4 regions of the Pseudomonas sp. A014 genome follow, and region 4 is predicted to be linked to each of the others. Evidence: riboswitches for the same ligand, from Rfam matches in the RefSeq annotation. Region 4 holds a riboswitch; each other region holds the start of a gene.
What was found. Region 4 has a riboswitch for cobalamin ahead of ACTYOL_RS13435 (ABC transporter ATP-binding protein). Riboswitches for the same ligand answer to the same signal wherever they lie in the genome.
Positions count from the first base shown of each region.

Region 1 (4,652 bases), 1.6 Mb from region 4:
GCGATGCTCATGCCTGCTCTCCCCATTGGTTCTCGTAGAGCATCTCGCTCAGCGGCCGCTCACGCGCCCAGTCTTCCAGCACCAGCATGGGCGCCTCGTAGAATTTCGCCACCGGCCCCAGGCACAACACCGCCACAGGCTTGGCCCCGGCCGGCATGCCCAGCAACTCGCCCAGCGCCTGCGGGTCGAACAGCGACACCCAGCCCATCCCCAGGCCTTCGGCGCGTGCGGCCAGCCAGAGGTTCTGGATCGCGCAGGCCATAGACGCCAAATCCATTTCCGGCAGGGTCCGGCGGCCAAAGATGTGCGGCTCGCGCTTGTCCATCAAGGCGGCAACCAGCACCTCGGCGCACTCACCGATGCCTTCGACCTTGAGCTGCATGAATGCGTCGGAGCGCTCGCCGAGGGCCTCGGCGGTGCGAATCCGCTCCTCCTCCACCAGCGCCTGGATGCGCAGGCGCAGGTCGCGCTGGCTGATACGAATGAAGCGCCAGGGCTGCATCAGCCCGACACTGGGCGCCTGGTGCGCGGCGGCCAGCAGCCTGGCGAGCAGCGCAGGCGCCACATCGCCGCCGATAAAGTGGCGCATGTCGCGACGCTCGCCGATCGCTCGGTAGACCGCAGCGCGCTCGGCCTCGCTGAAAGCGTGTTCGTTCATGGTCGCAACAGCGCCGCCGCCGCTTCGGGGTTGGAAGGGAAATAGAAGTGCACGTAGGACGCCGTCAAGCGTCCCAGACGATAGACCGCCTCGTTGCCACGTCCGCCATTGGGGCTCAGGCCACGGGCGATGGGCACAAGCTCGGTGGTGGTCAGCGAGTGGTGGTAGGTATGGCCACGCAGGGTGCCTTCAGGCAATTCGACGGCCTGCAGCGCCAACGCGGCGAGGCGCTTCTGCATCACGGCCTCGCCGGGCAACAGGCCTAGCAGCTCGGCACGTTCGCCCGCAACGTCGGTCAAGGCCTCAAGCAGGTAGAGCATGCCGCCGCATTCGGCCAACAAGGGTTTGCCTTCGTCATGGTGGCCGCGGATCGCCTCGCGCATCGGCGCGTTGGCCGCCAGGGCGTGGTGATGCAGTTCAGGGTAGCCGCCGGGCAAATACAGGCTGTCGACCGCAGGCAGGTGCCGGTCGTGCAAGGGCGAGAAGAACACGAGCTCCGCGCCCTGATCGCGCAGCAGGTCGAGGTTGGCGCCATAGAGGAAGGCGAACGCCTCGTCGCGGGCCACACCGATGCGCACACCGGCAAGGCTTGCGGTCGAGGGGTCGGCGTGTGGTTCGACAAAGGCCACCGGCGGCGGCAAGGCAGCATCGCAGCTGGCGCCCAAGGCCTCGGCGGCAGCGTCCAGACGTGCATCCAGATCGTTCAGCTCACTGGCCTGGACCAGGCCGAGGTGACGGCTGGGCAACTCGATGCCGCGCTCGCGAGACAACCCGCCATACCAGCGCAAGCCTTCGGTCAGGCTACCTTCGAGCAGTTGCGCATGGCGCAGGCTGCCGACCCGGTTGGCCAGCACGCCAGCGAATGGCAGGTCAGGCTGGTAGCGCGCCAGGCCCAGGGCCAGAGCCCCGAAGGTCTGGGCCATGGCCGTGCCATCGATCACCGCCAGCACCGGCACGCCGAAGTGCCGCGCCAGGTCAGCGCTCGACGGCGTACCGTCGAACAGCCCCATGACACCTTCGATGAGGATCAGGTCGGCGTCAGCGGCAGCGTCCCACAACAGACGGCGGCTCTCCTGTTCGCCGATCATCCACATGTCCAACTGGTACACCGGCGCGCCACTGGCGCGCTCCAGGATCATCGGGTCGAGAAAATCCGGCCCGCACTTGAACACCCGCACCTTGCGCCCGAGGTTGCGGTGCAGGCGCGCCAAGGCGGCGGTGACGGTGGTCTTGCCCTGGCCGGAGGCTGGTGCGGCAATCAGCACCGCCGGGCAATGACGGGTGGCTCGACTCACAGTTCAACGCCCTTCTGTGCGCGGATACCGGCCTGGAAGGCGTGCTTGAGCATGCCCATCTCGGTCACGGTGTCGGCCAGCTCGATCATTTCCGGCTTGGCGGCGCGGCCAGTGACGATCACGTGTTGCATCGGAGGACGGGCCTGGATGTCCGAGAGCACCTGGTCCAGGTCGAGGTAGCCGTGCTTGAGGGCGATATTCAGCTCATCGAGCACTACAAACTGCACCGACGGGTCCTGCAGCAACTGGCGGGAGACGGCCCAGGCCGCCTCTGCTGCGGCGATGTCGCGCTGGCGATCCTGGGTTTCCCAAGTGAAGCCCTCGCCCATCACGTGGTAGCGCACTTCGTTGGGAAAGCGGCGGAAGAACAGCTCCTCGCCGGTGCTGTTGCGGCCCTTGATGAACTGCACCACCCCGCACTGCATGCCATGCCCCAGCGCACGGGCAAGCATGCCGAAGGCCGAGCTGCTCTTGCCCTTGCCATTGCCAGTGAGCACCAGCAGCAGGCCGCACTCATTCGGGGAATTGGCGATACGTTCGTCGATGATCGCTTTTTTGCGCTGCATGCGTGCCAGGTGGCGTTCGTCGCGCTCGATGGATTCGCTCATCAGGGGTTCTCCGCAGGCTGTCGACGCGCCGGTCGGGCACTCGCGGGCGGGCACCAGGCAACGACAGATAAACAAGGCAGGCAGGCGAAGGGAGCGCGCAAAGGCCGTGGCGATACCACGGGGCAGCGCGCATCACCCTCCGTGATGCCGTTGACAGTGACAGGCCGGTCTCCGGGCTCGTGAGCCGGGCCTTGGCCCGAAACCGCGCGCCTTCCCGGGTGCGGACACCCAGTGGCCTTGCGCGGCCTTGACTCACCTACCGTTGCGGGGGCAGCGCCGGATTCGCGCCCTGCTGGCGCCCACCGGCTTCCCAGTTTCACCCTGCCGGAGCTGATCCGCAGAGCACCTGAAACACGCCGCGAAGGTTAGAGGGTTGCACAGGGAGCGTCAATTAAACGCGGACGATGAACGGTTGATCTGGGTGCTTGTCTCACTATTGAAGCAGTGATATCACATAGCCATCACCGGCTGTACGCGACCATAATAAAAGGAGAGCGCGGCATGCAAGGCTTGATCATCAACAACCCGCACCTGGAATTCCTGCGCCCGGCCCTGGAGCGCTGGATCGACTGCATCGACCGCTTCAACCAGATCCATGGCGATGGCGATGCGCCCTATTGGCACGGCGCCCAGGCCAATGCCGGTATCCTCGCCGCCGCTGCCTGGCAGGCCGAGCTGGTGGCGCTGCAGCACTATCAGAGCAAGAAGCAGCGTGACGAAGGCGAGCGCGAGGGGCGCTGCGATCTGTCGATTGCTGGCGCCGAACAATCCATTCATCTGCACACTGAGCAGCGCTGGCCGAAGATCGCCCGCCTGGACCTGGCGGGCGCCCTGCAGGAGGCGGCGACGTTGGCGCGGCTGGCAGCCTATCCCAGCCAGCTCAAGGCCGGGGCGCTGTTTGTCAGCCCGTGGAAGGCGGGGCAGCATGCAAGCCCCGAGGAACTACAGGATATGGTCGATGACTTGAACAAGCACACGGCCTGCGCGATTGCCTGGTACTTCCCGTATGCGTACCGCAAGCTGCATAACGAGTCAGGGCAATACCACCCGGGTGTGGCGTTGTTGCTCAAGCAGGCTTGAATGTACGCCGGGGCTGCTGCGCAGCCCCGACAATCTCAGGGATTCTGCGCCAGATGCCCCGGCGCCAACACCCGCTTGGCCTGCAAGTAGGCCTTGGACCAGTAGCTGTTCGACAGGTAGTCCAAGCGCACCGTACCGCCGGTGGACGGCGCATGCACGAAGCGCCCCTCCCCCACGTAGATCCCGGCATGGCTCACCTGCGAGCCACCGCCGGTGGCGAAGAACACCAAGTCACCGGATTGCAGCGAATTGATGTCCACGGTCGGTGCACGCATGACGATCATCTCGCGGGTCGAGCGTGGCAGGTTGATGTTGGCCGCGCCGCGGTAGACGTAACCGATCAGGCCACTGCAATCGAAACCCGAATCCGGGGTGTTGCCGCCCCAGCGGTACGGGGTGCCGACCAGACCGATGGCACGGATCAACACATCGTCAGCCACAGGCGACGAGGAAGGTTGGTCGATGAAGGTGATCTGCGGCTTGGCCACAGGTGCCGGTGCCGGAGCACGGCTGGAACAGGCGGCAAGCAGTGCCACCAGGGAAAGGAATGCGAAGCGCGTCATCATCGCCATGGGTCAGAACCTGTCTGAGACCAATCGGCCGCAGCCGAAAAAAGAGTTAAGGATTTAGATTAGACGCTATTCGTAAATGCGCACGGCGGCTCGCTTTTCAGCTACGCCGCCGTGCGAGGATACATCATTTTGATATCAGTTGCGCGACAGGGTAGTGGTCGGCGCCATGGCCAAGGCACGCTTGGCTTCGATGAAGGTCTTGCTCCAGTAGCGGTCATCGAGGTTATCGATGCGCACACCACCGCTGCGGCGGCTGCTGGAGTGGATGAACTGGTTGTCACCCAGGTAGATGCCGGCATGGCTGACACGGCCACGGCCGTTGGTGCTGAAGAACAGCAGGTCACCCGGCTTGAGCTTGTTGCGTGCGACCTTGGGGGCATCGACGTTGATCATCTCGCGGGTCGAGCGCGGCAGGTTCATGCCGGCCTCTTCACGGAAC
Region 1 is NZ_CP199001.1:4,499,702-4,504,353, forward strand. Features, by position in the region: gene cbiB (adenosylcobinamide-phosphate synthase CbiB) at 1-11, opposite strand, end outside; gene bluB (5,6-dimethylbenzimidazole synthase) at 8-658, opposite strand; gene ACTYOL_RS20870 (cobyrinate a,c-diamide synthase) at 655-1,953, opposite strand; gene cobO (cob(I)yrinic acid a,c-diamide adenosyltransferase) at 1,950-2,561, opposite strand; cobalamin riboswitch at 2,707-2,926, opposite strand; gene ACTYOL_RS20880 (hypothetical protein) at 3,063-3,641, shown strand; gene ACTYOL_RS20885 (C40 family peptidase) at 3,677-4,213, opposite strand; gene ACTYOL_RS20890 (C40 family peptidase) at 4,349-4,652, opposite strand, start outside.
Region 1: linked by a shared signal. The riboswitch ahead of cobO (cob(I)yrinic acid a,c-diamide adenosyltransferase) and the one ahead of ACTYOL_RS13435 (ABC transporter ATP-binding protein) in region 4 are both predicted to bind cobalamin.

Region 2 (4,652 bases), 140 kb from region 4:
TGTTGACGAAGGCCGAGATTCCGGCATCCAGGCAGCGACGGACGTAGAGATCAGAGGACTGCCCGGTGAGTACCATGATTTTTGGTGCAGGATCGAGCAATTGCAAACGCTTGATCACTTCCATGCCATCCAGGCCCGGTAACCCAATATCGAGAATCACCACCTTCGGTGCAAGCTGGCGTGCCATCTGCACGGCCTCGATGCCATTGCCCGATTCACCGACAACCTCAAAGCGTTCCCGCTCGAGCAGGATACGCACGGCGAGGCGGACGGTAGGGTGATCATCGACCATCAGTACGGTGGTCATTGGAAAACTCCTGTACGAAATAATGTTCGTTCCTGACGTTATCCAGGAATACGTCTGTAGGGCCAATCTGGCTGCGGGCACGATACGTCCATCAGAACGCTTTGATAATGGCGAGTATAGGCGTGTGGAAAAAGCCGCCATTTGCTGGTGAAAAGTCTTACAAAAGAAACTAGGGGCGAGGGGCGATGAGACCCTCGCGGGCGGGTGTGGGGTAAGGGCGCTCAGGTCGGGCGCGCACAGGCGGGATGCGGTTTATTCACGCGATGCGTCGACGCGGGATTTTTGAGCAGCGCAGCACCGACCCGTGTCGGGCGTTGCTGCAATTGCCCCGCGCAATTCGGACATTGTCCCTGTAGATGCTGTTCAGCGCAGCGGCGGCAGAAGGTGCACTCGAACGAGCAGATCAGCGCGTCCAGGGTGTCGGGGGGCAAATCGGTATCGCAACATTCGCAATTGGGGCGTAGCTCGAGCATGGCGCAACTCCGGTGCGGACAGAGATGCGCCAGTGTCGGTCGCTGGACGCTGGCTGGCAATCCTCAGTCGCCGGGGCGATACAGATGGGCGTGGCCGGCGCGGTACAAGGCCGAGTCGGCAAACGGTGCGTCGCCTAGAACATGGCCGACGAGAATCAGTGCCGTGCGCCGGAAGCCTTTGTTGGCAACACCCTCGACGATATCGGCGAGACGGCCCCTGACCCAGTCCTGGTCCGGCCAAGTGGCGCGGTGGATCACTGCCACCGGGCAATCCGCCCCATAGTGCGGCAGCAGCTCCTCGACGATGCGCGGCAGATGGCGTACCCCCAAGTGAATGGCCAAGGTACTGCGGTGGCGCGCCAGGTCCGCCAGTTGCTCGCCTGCCGGCATCGGCGAGCGATCGCCGTAGCGGGTCAGGATGACGGTCTGCGAGATGTCCGGCAGCGTCAGTTCGCAGCCGAGCAGGGCGGCGCTGGCGGCTGTGGCGGTAACGCCAGGAATGATCTGGTAGTCGATGCCCAGTTCGCGCAGGTGGCGGATCTGTTCGCCGATGGCGCCATACAGGCTCGGGTCCCCGCTGTGTACACGGGCCACATCCAGGCCCTGGTCATGGGCGTCGCGGATTGCGCCGATGATCTGCTCCAGGTGCAGTTCGGCGCTGTTGATCAGGGTACTGGCGGTGTGGCCTTCGAGTACCGCGGCCGGTACCAGTGAGCCGGCGTAGATGATCACCGGGCATTGACGGATCAGGCGTTGGCCCTTGACCGTGATCAGCTCCGGATCGCCGGGGCCGGCACCGATGAAATAGACCGTCATGGCAAGTCCTTGAAGGTGAAATGAAGTGCGATTATCCGTTGCTGGCCAGCGCCAGGGTAGCGTCACCGAGCACCTGCCTGGTGATTGTCAGGATCGGCGAGCGCTGACCCTCGCTCGCCGCCAGTGCCAGCGCCGCGCTTTCTGCCACTCCCCAGCAGCCGGTGGTGTTGAAGGCCATTTCGGAGCGGTGGCTGAGCAACGGCAGGAAGGGCTGCAGTTGCTGGGCGCTGTACAGCGTCAGGGGCAGGCCGAGCTGCTCGGCCAGTTGCCGCAGGCCGGGCTCCTGAGCCTTGAGATCGATGCTGGCGATACCTCGCAACGCGGCCAGCGTCAGGCCGTTGTTGGCCAGTGCAAGGTGCAGCAGGGTTTCCAGAACCGCCGCGGGGCAACCCCGGCGGCAGCCGAAACCGACATAGAGCGCGGCCATCAGGCCTGCGCGGAGCGGCGGTACAGCCAGGCGCTCAGCAGACCCAGTGCCACCCAGAAGGCTGCGTTGGTCAGCCAGGAGGCAACCTTGAACTGTGCTTCCAGCGCTTCAGGCGCCAGGCTTTCATGCACCAGTGGCTGAGGGGCGCCGATCAGGTGCGGTACCACCAGCAGCGCTGCGCCAAGCACTTTGAGCAGCCAGTGCCGCGCGAAGACCAGCAACGCCAGGCCCACAGCAGTGGCGGCGGCGGTGCCGATCCACCAGGTCTGGCGTTGACCCAGATCGGCTGCGGCGGTGCCAGGCAGTTCGGGTGGCAGGCCCAGGGTCGGTGCCAGGCAGAACACGGCGAAGCCGCCCAGCCCCCACAAGGCGCCAGTACTGACTCGACCGGGTTCGCGCAGGCTGTAGAGTGCGGCGAGGATCAGCGCGAAACCGACTGCCACCACCAGGTTACCGCCGGTGGTCGACAGCACGCGCTGCCAGCCGTCTTCCGGTGACCAGGCTTCTGCACCGTGCTCATGGCCAGCGGCACTTTCACCGGCGTGCTCGTGCTGCTCGGTGGGGGCCGAGTTTTCATAGGTTTCGGCTTGAAGGATCAACGGAGCGACCCAGAAACTCTGCAATAGCGTCAGCAAAAGTGCGGCGAGCAGGCCACTGAAGCCTGCAGTGCGAGCGATACGCTTGATCATCATCGGACACTCAGTGGCAAGGGAAGGCGGCGCTGTGACGGGTATCGTGGGCAGCGTTGTGCACAGCCTCCAGGTGCGAGAACCCGGCGAAGTACACCAGGCACAAGCCCAGCAGGCTGGCGCCGACCGCAACGACGAGACGCTGGCTGAGGCTGACGGGGGTGGCGATGCTGTGTTTGGCGCTGGTGACGGACATGACGCATTCCTCTGCTTTTTTTCATGGGCGACAGGAAGCGCGGCAACCCCAGGCGAGAACCGCCCAGGGACATGCAACAGCGCCCGCCCACCGCGGGGTGTGATCACAAGACGTCGGGCCGGTCTCCGGGCTGACGAGCAGGAGCCTGGCTCCTGGGGAGAGCGTCACCTTCCCATGCCGCACTGCAGGCACAGTGGATCAGACGCTCGCTCGCTTACCGTTGCGGGGGCAGCACCGGACTTGCCAGACCCATGAAGAGCCTGTGACGCACCGGTTTCCCGTTTCACCCCTGCAAAGGGGCACCCTACGTAATGTATTAGGAGATCACGGCCATGCTTTGGTCGTCAATTCTTGTTACGAATTGAGCAAATGGGCGGGCTGAAAATCCTCAGTCAGCCTTGAACGTCGCACTTTTTTACATTCAGGGGCTCTATGCATGGCCAGGCTGCGCCGATTCCCGGCCCGGCCGCTGACCCTGGACCCCGGTGCAAATGCCTGTTCCCGCCTTTCGCCGCCGTGCCCGCCTGTCATTGGTGGGTGTCTTGATCGCCCTGTGCGGGTGCACCGGGCAGCAGGGGCGTGACGTATTCACCCAGTTGGGTAACGGGCATCCTGGCGAGCTGTTCCAGACCAGTGTCGACCGCATGGCCACCTTGTCCATGCGCGACAACCTGCAGAGCCTGTATCTGCTGATGAACAAGCTCTACCTGCGCAACCCCAGTCAGTGGAAGCAGTCCGGATACCTGGATGCCGCCACTGCCGAGCGCCAGATCCGCCAGGCCATCGAGCAGCGCCAGTCGTTGCCGCAACTGGGCGAGCGCCGTGACCTGGCGGCGCTGAGCTATGCCTTGAGCCCGGAGTTTCGCGGTGATCGGGTCGGTGCGTTCATCTATGCGATCGGCAGCATGTTGATTACCGCCCACGGTGGGCGCACCGAGTTCTACATGACCGACGCCATTGACCCACTGTTCGTCAATAACGCCGCGCGCAACATCGAAAAGGCCACCTGGATGCTCGGTCAGCGCCAGGACGCCAATGGTGTGTTGCTGCTGTTTTCCAACGAGATCTCGGAAGAGGGCAGCAACCTGAGTTTTGCCGTCGAGTTCGGCAAGATCGTCGCACGCCTCGACCTGCTGGCGCAGATGCTCGATGAGCGCTACCGACGGATCGGCCTCAACTATGCGCAGAGCCTGCTGCTGATGAATTTCCTGCCCGTACAGTGATCATCGCCCCGGGCCTCAGAGCAAGGCTTCGATGGCGCGGCGATAGCGCTGGCCTGCCAGGCTCATGCTGTTGTTGTGGCTTGCCCCCGGCACCAGCAGCAAGGTCTTGGGCTGCTGCGCGGCCTCGAACAGCGCCTGGCTGAAGCGTGGCGGCACATAGCGGTCGTCCAGGCCGTGCACCAGCAGCAGAGGTAAATCGATATCGGCGATCTTGCCCAGCGAGTCGAACTTCTGCGACAGCAGCCAGCGTACCGGCAGTGCGGTATCGGCCACCGATGCTGCCACGTCGCCAAGGGAGGTGAAGGTGGATTCGAGAATCAGGCCGCGCGCAGGTACGGGCTGGCCTTGCTGGCGTGCCTGGCGTGCGAGCTCCGACGCAAGCTCGACAGCGACCGCACCGCCCAGCGAATGGCCGAAGATCAGGCGCTTGCTTGGCACCGGCTGCAACTGGGCGAAGCGCTCCCAGGCAATTCGGGCGTCCTCGTATACCGTGGCCTCGGACGGCAGGTCGCCTTGGCTCT
Region 2 is NZ_CP199001.1:3,081,800-3,086,451, reverse strand. Features, by position in the region: gene ACTYOL_RS13990 (response regulator transcription factor) at 1-307, opposite strand, end outside; gene ACTYOL_RS13985 (DUF1272 domain-containing protein) at 529-780, opposite strand; gene cobM (precorrin-4 C(11)-methyltransferase) at 844-1,596, opposite strand; gene ACTYOL_RS13975 (cobalamin biosynthesis protein) at 1,628-2,023, opposite strand; gene ACTYOL_RS13970 (CbtA family protein) at 2,023-2,712, opposite strand; gene ACTYOL_RS13965 (CbtB domain-containing protein) at 2,723-2,908, opposite strand; cobalamin riboswitch at 3,008-3,230, opposite strand; gene ACTYOL_RS13960 (hypothetical protein) at 3,400-4,131, shown strand; gene ACTYOL_RS13955 (alpha/beta hydrolase) at 4,147-4,652, opposite strand, start outside.
Region 2: linked by a shared signal. The riboswitch ahead of ACTYOL_RS13965 (CbtB domain-containing protein) and the one ahead of ACTYOL_RS13435 (ABC transporter ATP-binding protein) in region 4 are both predicted to bind cobalamin.

Region 3 (4,652 bases), 320 kb from region 4:
TGTTCACGCGCATCTACAAGATCCGCGAACGTGGTAAGGCCATGAAGAAGCGCAACCGCACCCGCTACTACCTCGAGAAGTGGGCCGTGGTGGCGGCACTGGTGCTGCTGTTCATCTACATCTGACACGTCCTGCGGCCTCCTTGCCCCTCGGTGACGAGGCCTGCCCTTCCCCCCATCTTCGACTAGCCTGAAAGCTCCTGTTGCCAACCTGACAAGGTGAAGACGATGAGCATGATGGACTGGGACGCCTACCGTAAGCAGTTGATGGCCGGCATCGGCGATCTCAAGCAGCTTTCTCCCGACACCGTGGCCGGCTACGCCACCGCCAGCGCTGCCGGCGCCAAGACCAACCACCTCGACGCCAAGACCCGCGAGCTGATTTCCCTGGCCGTGGCGGTGACCACTCGCTGCGACGGCTGCATCGCCGTGCATTCGCAGCAGGCGGTCAAGCACGGTGCGACCCGCGAGGAAATCGCCGAAGCCCTCGGCGTGGCCGTGGCCATGAACGCGGGCGCTGCCCTGGTGTATTCGGCACGGGCGCTGGATGCGGTCGGCAAGGCCGGCAGTTGACGCTCTCGGGCGCCACAGCCCTTGCATGACGGCGCCCATCCACCCAGACTTGCCGGCCCAGCCCGAGCAGGAACCGACATGATCCACATTCGCCCCATGACCGCGGAAGACTTCGAGCGTTTCTGGCCGACCTTCCAGGCCATCGTCCAGGCGCGCGAAACCTACGCATACGACCCGCAGATGTCGCAGGAGCAGGCGCGCACGCTGTGGCTGGAGTTTCCGTTGCACACCCTGGTGGCCGAAGAGGATGGCGAGCTGCTTGGTTCCTACTACCTCAAGGCCAATGCCGCAGGCCCGGGTGCGCACGTGGGCAATTGCGGATACATGGTCACACCCCGTTCACGCGGACGTGGCGTGGCACGGCTGATGTGCGAGCACTCGCAGAAGCTGGCGCGCCAGGAGGGTTTTCTGGCCTTGCAGTTCAATTCGGTAGTGGCGAGCAACGAGGTGGCCGTGGGGCTGTGGCACAAGCTCGGTTTCGAGACCGTCGGGCGCCTGCCCAAGGCATTTCGTCATGCAGCACTGGGGCTGGTGGATTGCCTGGTGATGTACAAGTGGCTGGCCGATGAGCCGGTAACCGAGAAACCGGCACTGCTGATCGGACGCAAGAATATCGAGGCACGGGTGTCTCGGCGCCGGGGCCGCTAGGCACCCTTGAGCCTGCTGGGGAATCCTCGTGCCGAGATTGCGGCACGAGGCTGCCCTTACATACGGCGTACAACCATCGAAGGCATCAGAACGCCAGGCCGACCTTCACGCCAAACTCGTCACGCTTGAGCTTGTTGTTGTCGGCAACCGGCGAGTCCTCGTCGATCTTGTACTCGGTACGGGTGTAGTACACGCCCGCCTGGATCGGCATGCCGCCCTGCTGGTTCATCAGCAGAGTGACTTCGGCATACGGGTTGGTACGGTCCTTCATGTCGACACTGTCGCTGCCGAAGTCGTCGACCTTCAAGCGCGCACGGCCATCGATGGTGTGACGAGCACCGACTTCGACACGCAGGGTCGAGGCATCGAACTGGTGGTTGTAACCCAGCGCGGCCTTGGCGAACGGCGACTTGTAGGTCAACTTGGTGTCCAGGTCGTTGATCTCGGGCTCGAAACGGGTCCAGCTGTAACCGCCACCGACGATCACGTCGACGAAGTTGCGCGCATCCAGCGCGGCACGCCAGCCAAGGTCGAGGTCGGCCTGTGCCTCCTTGAGCTTGTTGTCGTTCTTCTTGCCGTACTTGGCTTCGGCACCGATCTGGTAGATGAAGCCGGACTCGGCCGTCATCTTGTTGCCGAAGTTGGCGAACACACCGCCTTGGCCCAGGTGCTCCTTGTCGGAGTCGCTGCCGCCTTCGAACTTGAACTTGTCGTAGGAACCGAGCAGGCCGAAGGTGAACAGGGGCTCGGTGCTGGGGGCTGCCATCGCTGCCAGCGGCGCGCCGAGGAGGGCCAGGGCGCAAGTGTGACGCAGCAGTTTTCCAGTAAACATTCGCAAAAGTCTCCATGACGTTGAATAAAAAGGGCGAACGAGCGGTTCGAGACAACGTCAGTCGGAAAAGTTCGAAAAAAATCTAATAAAAACGCGCAACCCTGTAGCCCATCACGTTTTTTCGCCTATCCAAACGATTGACTCCCCCTGCGTTCGATGGTCAGATGCCGCCAGTTTCAGGTGTCCTGCGCCGCCGTGCGCAGGGTGAAACGGGAAGCCGGTGCGTCTTTGCAGACAAGTCCGGCGCTGCCCCCGCAACGGTAAGCGAGCGAATCCTTCGACACACCACTGTGCTCAGGCATGGGAAGGTGAAGGCTTCACGACCCTCGCAAGCCCGGAGACCGGCCTGACGCTTCTGTTGGCAAACCCGCGGTGGGCGGGCGCAGGCCGGTGTTCGCGTGCGCGCCTGCGTGCGTGTCTGCTCGTCTTTGCGTTGTTTCCACCGGGATCCATTCATTCCTGAACCCGTGGAACGACATGTCCCGACACTTCAAGCTTCAAACTCTGGCCGCCTGCATGGCCGTGTCCCTGCCGGCGCTGGCCGAGCAGCCGCAAGGCAAGGTCCTCGACCTGCCCTCGACGGCGATCACCGAGACCCGCGACGAACAGATCGTCGATCTGGCAACCCCTACCCAAGCCGGTTCGCGCCTGAACCTCAGCGCCCTGGAGACCCCAGCCAGCACCACCAGCATCACCGCCGAGCAGATCCAGCAGCGCGCCAACCTCACGGTGCAGGATGCAGTGACCCGATCGCCCGGCATTACCTCCGTCGGCACCCCGGGCAACGGCAACACCGCCCTCTCCGCGCGTGGTTTCACCGGACACGCCTCGGTGATGACCCTGTTCGACGGCTCGCGCCTGTACACCGGCGCCGGCACCCAGACCTTTCCGGTCGACCCGTGGATGGTCGAGCGCATCGATGTGATCCGCGGCCCCGCCTCGGTGCTTTATGGCGAAGGCGCCACGGGCGCTGTGATCAACGTGATCCCGAAAAAACCCTTCGCCGGTGAGATCCGCAACCACCTGCGCCTGGGCTATGGCTCATGGGATCGCCAGCAACTGGGGCTGGACAGCGGCGGCAGCCTGAGCGAGCGCCTCAGCTACCGCGTTACCGTGAACAAGCAGGAAGGCAATGGCTGGGTCGACCGCACCGATTCGCGCAGCCTGGCCTTGAGTGCAGCCTTGCGCTTCGATGCCACCGACGACCTGAGCTTCACCCTCGCCCATGAGCGTGGCGACGCACAGCCCTCGAACTACTTTGGCACGCCGCTGATCGACGGCCACCTGCGCGACAGCCTGCGCAAGAAGAACTACAACATTCAGAACGACGTGCAGCGCTACCACGACGAATGGACCCGCTTCAACACCGACTGGACCCTCAGCGACAGCGTCACGGCCAGCAACCAGCTGTACTACATCAAGAGCCGTCGGCACTGGCGCAATGCCGAGGACTACACCTGGGATCCGACCCGCGAGCAGCTGGAGCGGGCAAGCTACCTGGAGATCAAGCACAACCAGGAGCAGATCGGCGACCGCCAGAGCTTCACCTCCGATCATTCGCTGTTCGGGCTGAACAGCAAGACCGTGGTCGGTGCCGAGTACAACAAGATCCGTTTCAATGTCGACAGCAACTCGCCGTACAACGATGTCGGCGGCGATTACGACGATCCTTGGAGTCCGGCACCGGGCGGGTTCCAGAGCCAGAACGTCACACGTCCACAGACCCTCTCGACCACCCACACCTTCGCCCTGTTCGCCGAGAACCGTACCCAACTGACCGATCGCCTGTCGCTGGTGACCGGTATCCGCCGCGACCAGAACCACATAGACCGTGACAACCTGACCAACGACACGCGAGTCGACCGCAGCCTGCAAGGCGGCAACTGGCGCGCCGGCCTGGTATTCGCGGTAACAGACAACCTGTCGCTGTACGGCCAGTACTCCACCAGCGAAGACGGGGTGAGCAACCTGATCAGCCTCAGCCCGAGCCAGATCAACTACGACCTGACCGAATCGAAGCAGACCGAGCTGGGGCTCAAGCAGCGCTTCTGGGATGGGCGTGGTGAATGGACCCTGGCGGCGTATCACATCGTCAAGAAGAAGCTGTTGGTCGACGACCCGATCAGCCATGAGAAACAGCAGGCTGGCCAGCAGACCTCCGACGGCCTGGAAGCCGCGCTTGAGCTGGATCTGGGCCACCAATGGCAGGTATCGGCCAACGCCTCGGTGGTCCGCGCCAAGTACGACGACTTCGACGAGATCGTCGGCGGCATCGCCCAGGACCGCGCCGGCAACCGCCCCGCCAACGTTCCGCGCCGCACCGCCAACCTCTGGCTCAACAAGGGCTTCGGCGAGACCGTCGACGCCGGCATCGGCCTGCGCTACGTCGACCAGCGCTATGCCGACACCGCCAACGCTTACAGCGTCCCCGGCTACACCGTAGTCGATGCCAATCTCGGCTGGCAGGTACTGCCCGACGTACGCCTGGGCCTGCAGTTGAACAACCTGTTCAACCGCGACTACGTGGTTGCCGCGCACAGTGGCGAACAATGGCTGTTGGGCGCGCCACGCTCGTACTTCGCAACGGTGGACTACAGCTT
Region 3 is NZ_CP199001.1:3,253,622-3,258,273, forward strand. Features, by position in the region: gene lpxO (lipid A hydroxylase LpxO) at 1-125, shown strand, start outside; gene ACTYOL_RS14745 (carboxymuconolactone decarboxylase family protein) at 228-572, shown strand; gene ACTYOL_RS14750 (GNAT family N-acetyltransferase) at 651-1,220, shown strand; gene ACTYOL_RS14755 (outer membrane beta-barrel protein) at 1,306-2,052, opposite strand; cobalamin riboswitch at 2,214-2,416, shown strand; gene ACTYOL_RS14760 (TonB-dependent receptor) at 2,530-4,652, shown strand, end outside.
Region 3: linked by a shared signal. The riboswitch ahead of ACTYOL_RS14760 (TonB-dependent receptor) and the one ahead of ACTYOL_RS13435 (ABC transporter ATP-binding protein) in region 4 are both predicted to bind cobalamin.

Region 4 (4,652 bases):
GCGCCGACGACGGCTTCTCGCCGGTGGGCGAAGGTGTAACCGAAGGTGCGTTCTTTGCCCCGACCCTGCTGCACGCACGCGACCCACACGCCGAAGGCGGCGCACACGATATCGAGGCGTTCGGCCCGGTCAGCACTTTGATGGCCTACGAGGACCTGGACGAAGCCCTGGTCCTGGCCGCGCGTGGCAAGGGCAGCCTGGTGGCGACCCTGGTGACCCGCGACCGCGCCATCGCCGCCAAGGCCATTCCCGCGGCCGCCGCCTGGCACGGCCGCCTGCTGGTGCTCGATCGCGAAGCCGCGCCGGAGTCCACCGGGCACGGCTCGCCGCTGCCACAGCTCAAGCACGGCGGCCCCGGGCGTGCGGGGGGCGGCGAAGAGCTCGGCGGCCTGCGGGCGGTCAAGCACTACCTGCAGCGTGCCGCGATCCAGGGCTCGCCAAGCATGCTGGCGGCGGTGACCGGCGAGCACGTGCGCGGCGCCGAAGTGATCGAGACCGAGGTGCACCCGTTCCGTCGCTACTTCGATGAACTGCGCATCGGCGAATCGCTGCTGACTCACCGACGTACCGTCACCGAAGCGGACCTGGTGAACTTCGGCTGCCTGTCGGGCGACCACTTCTACATGCACTTCGACGAGATCGCCGCCAAGCAGTCGCAGTTCGGCAAGCGCATCGCCCATGGCTACTTCGTGCTGTCAGCGGCGGCCGGGCTGTTCGTATCGCCAGGCGAAGGGCCGGTACTGGCCAACTACGGGCTGGACACCCTGCGCTTCATCAACCCGGTGGGGATCGGTGACACGATCCAGGCGCGCCTGACCTGCAAGCGCAAGATCGACCAGGGCAAGACCAGCCCGTTGGGGCAGCCGCAAGGGGTGGTGGCCTGGGATGTGGAGGTGACCAACCAGCTCGGTGAACTGGTGGCCAGTTACGACATCCTGACGCTGGTGCTCAAGCGCAGCTGATCATTGCCGGCCTGAACGTGTCGGCCCTGGCGCGGGCGTGCCCCGCGACAGGGCCGGTTGACTCCCCACCCCATAAATGCTCAGATGCGCCCCTTGTTTCAGGTGTCCCCTGCCGCCGAGCCGGGGATTAAACGGGAAGCCGGTGCCTCGCCCCTGCGAGCAGTCCGGCGCTGCCCCCGCAACGGTAAGCGAGCGAAGCATTCGATACACCACTGTGCCAACGGCATGGGAAGGTGAATGCCTCATGCCCCTCGCAAGCCCGGAGACCGGCCTGTCACAGCAGTTGGCAACTCCCGCGGTGGGCGGGCGCAGGCCGGTTCTCGCGGCAGCCGCGCGCCCGCGACAGCTGCGCGCACCTCCACCGTTCGGGTATCACTCACCCTGCGACGGTTGGTTCATCCATGTCATGCCCTACCCTGCATATCCAAGGCCTGCACTGGTCACCGCACAGCGGTGGACAGCCGCTGCTGGAGGGCATCGACCTGCAGATCGGCGCCGGTGAATTCGTCGGCCTGATCGGCCCCAACGGCAGTGGCAAGACCAGCCTGCTGCGCTGCGCCTACCGTTTCAATCGCCCCATCGCCGGGCAGGTGCACCTCGATGGCGAGGATATCTGGCAGCGCAGCCCACGCTGGGTCGCCCAGCGCATCGCGGTGATGCTGCAGGAGTTCCCCGAAGACTTCGGCTTGAGTGTGCGTGACGTCGTTGCCATGGGCCGTACCCCGCACCTGGGCTGGTTCGACGGTGATGGCGACGCGAGTCTGATCGACGATACCCTGGCCAGGCTCGACCTGCTGCCGCGCGCCTTCGATGCCTTTACCTGCCTGTCGGGCGGTGAAAAACAGCGCGTGCTGCTGGCCCGGGCACTGGTCCAGCAACCTCGGCTGCTGATCCTCGACGAGCCGACCAATCACCTCGACCCACGCTTCCAGCTGGCGCTACTTCAGCAATTGCGCAACACCGGCCTGAGCCTGCTGGCCAGCTTTCACGATCTGAACCTGGCCGCCGCCTTCTGCGATCGGCTGTACGTGATCGATGCCGGGCGCATCGTCGCCCACGGCACGCCAGGGCAGGTGCTCACCGAGCAGTGCCTGGCGGAGGTGTTCGGCGTGCAGGCCCTGGTCGACCGTCACCCGCTGGCCTCCCATCCACGCATTACCTGGATCAGCCCCGCATGAAATCGCTGCTCACCAGCCTGGCCCTGCTGGCCGCCCTGCCGCTGGCCGCCGAGGCCGACAACTATCCACTGACCGTGCGCAGTTGCGAACGCGACGTCACCTTCACCCATGCGCCGCAGCATGCCGTCAGCCACGATATCAATCTCACCGGCATGCTCCTCGCGCTCGGCCTGCGCGACCACATGGCCGGCTACAGCGGTATCAGCGGCTGGAAAACCCTCGACCCAAGCCTGCGCGAAGCACTCGAAGGGCTGCCAGAGCTGGCGCCGCGCTACGTGTCGGTGGAAAACCTGCTCGATGCCAACGCCGACTTCTTCCTCGCCGGCTGGAGCTACGGCATGCGAATCGGCGGGCCGGTCACCCCACAGACCCTCGCGCCCTTCGATATCCCGGTCTACGAACTGAGCGAGTCGTGTTCCTGGATCATGCCGCAACGCCAGGCCAGCCTCGACGACCTCTACCGCGACCTGGACAACCTCGGCCGCATCTTCGATGTGCGCGAGCGCGCTACCGCGCTGGTCAACCAGTTGCGCCAACGCGTCGAGCGCGTCGCAGCGCAGATGGCCGAGGTCAAGCAACGGCCGCGCGTATTCCTCTACGACAGTGGCGAAGACCGCCCCACCACCTCCGGGCGCCTGGGGATGCCCCAGGCGCTGATCAGCGCTGCGGGGGGCGATAACGTCATGAGCGATGTCGCCGCCAGCTGGACCCAGGTGAACTGGGAAAGCGTGGTGGAACGCGATCCGCAGGTGATCGTCATCGTCGACTACGGGCCCACCAGCTGGCAGCAGAAACGCGACTTCCTTCTACAGCACCCGGCACTGGGCAGTGTCGAGGCGATCCGCAAGCAGCGTTTCGTGGTGCTGTCGTACCTGGAGGTGACACCGTCGGTGGAGAACGCCCAGGCCATCGAGACCCTGGCCACGGCCTTGCATCCGCAGCAGTTCGCCGAGGCCCGCCGCTGATGCCGATTCGCAGCCCTGCGGGCTATCGCCTGCTGATCGTTTCGCTGCTGCTGGCCTTGCTGCTGTCGTGCCTGGTGTCACTGGGGTTCGGTTCGGCACAGGTTGAACTGGGCAAAGTCGTCGGCATTGTTTTGCAGCAGGTGGGGCTGGGGCAAAGCGGCGACTGGAGCCGCGGCCACGCGCAGATCATCTGGCAGATCCGCGCGCCGCGCGTGCTGCTGGGGGCGCTGGTCGGTGCAGGGTTGGCACTGGTCGGCGGCGCTTTGCAGGCAGTGACCCGCAACCCCCTGGCTGATCCACACCTGCTGGGCGTCAGCTCCGGGGCGGTGTTCGGCGCAGTGCTGGTGGTGCTGTTTCTCGGCCCGTTCGCCGGGGCCTTCAGCCTGCCCCTGGCCGCGTTCATCGGCGCGTTGGGCAGCATGCTGCTGGTGCTCGGCGTGGCCAGTCGTGGTGGGCGCCTGGAAAGCGATCGCCTGCTGCTGGCCGGGGTGGCGGTGTCGTTCGTGGTGATGGCCGCCGCCAACCTCTTGCTCTACACCGGCGACCCGCATGCTGCCGCCTCGGTGATGTTCTGGATGCTTGGTGGCCTGGGCCTGGCACAGTGGTCGCTGTTGTGGCTGCCGACCGTTTGCGTGCTGGCGGGCTTCGTGCTGTTGATGAGCCTGGCGCGGGCGCTGAACGCGCTGATGAGTGGCGAGCAGACCGCGGTCAGCCTGGGCTTCGACACCCGGCGCGTGCGGGCCAAGGTGTTCGTCGGCACGGCGTTGCTGACCGGTGTGCTGGTGTCGCTGTCGGGCGCCATCGGTTTCGTCGGCCTGATGCTGCCCCACGTCGCTCGCCGCCTGGTGGGTGCCGAACATCGCCGGCTGCTGCCGGCCTGTGCCTTGCTCGGGGCGCTGTTCATGATCTGGGTCGATGTTGGCGCACGCACGCTGATCGCCCCGCAGGATCTGCCGATCGGCATCGCCACGGCAGCCATCGGCGGGCTGTTCTTCATCCTCTTGCTGCGACGCAAGGCCTGAGTTGAACGATAACTGCGTACTGCTCGCCGGCCCTGACCTGGTAGCCAGGGCTCGCATGGCGCGGCGTGATGCACCGTCGGACCGATACCGACGGTGCACAGGCAGCGCTTAGAAGCCGGCGCTGTAGAACAGCGCGTACGACTCGATGCCGTCGTTCGGCTGCTTGATGCCGGCGTTGGAGTAATGCGTGGCGCGAATACCGATCTTCTGCTGACCCGGCAGCTTCAGGCCGAAGCCGATGCGGTCTTCGAAGTTGACCGACGAGCCCAGCTTCTGATCACCGACGTCGGTCTTGGAGAAGGCGGCCAGGCCGATACCGGCCTCGATGAACGGGACATAGCCCGAATCGCCGAACTCATAGACGAATACCGGGCTGAACGACAGGGAGTGGGCGCCGCTGTAGTCGCCACCCTCCCAGTAGGTGTAGGCGCCATCCCAGTAACCGGTCAGGTGACCGGTGCTGCTCTGCAGCCACTTCTTGTCCCAGTCGAACGACAGGCCGATGCGATAGGTCATGTCGCCCTG
Region 4 is NZ_CP199001.1:2,937,198-2,941,849, forward strand. Features, by position in the region: gene paaZ (phenylacetic acid degradation bifunctional protein PaaZ) at 1-962, shown strand, start outside; cobalamin riboswitch at 1,046-1,251, shown strand; gene ACTYOL_RS13435 (ABC transporter ATP-binding protein) at 1,364-2,140, shown strand; gene ACTYOL_RS13440 (ABC transporter substrate-binding protein) at 2,137-3,105, shown strand; gene ACTYOL_RS13445 (FecCD family ABC transporter permease) at 3,105-4,127, shown strand; gene ACTYOL_RS13450 (acyloxyacyl hydrolase) at 4,236-4,652, opposite strand, start outside.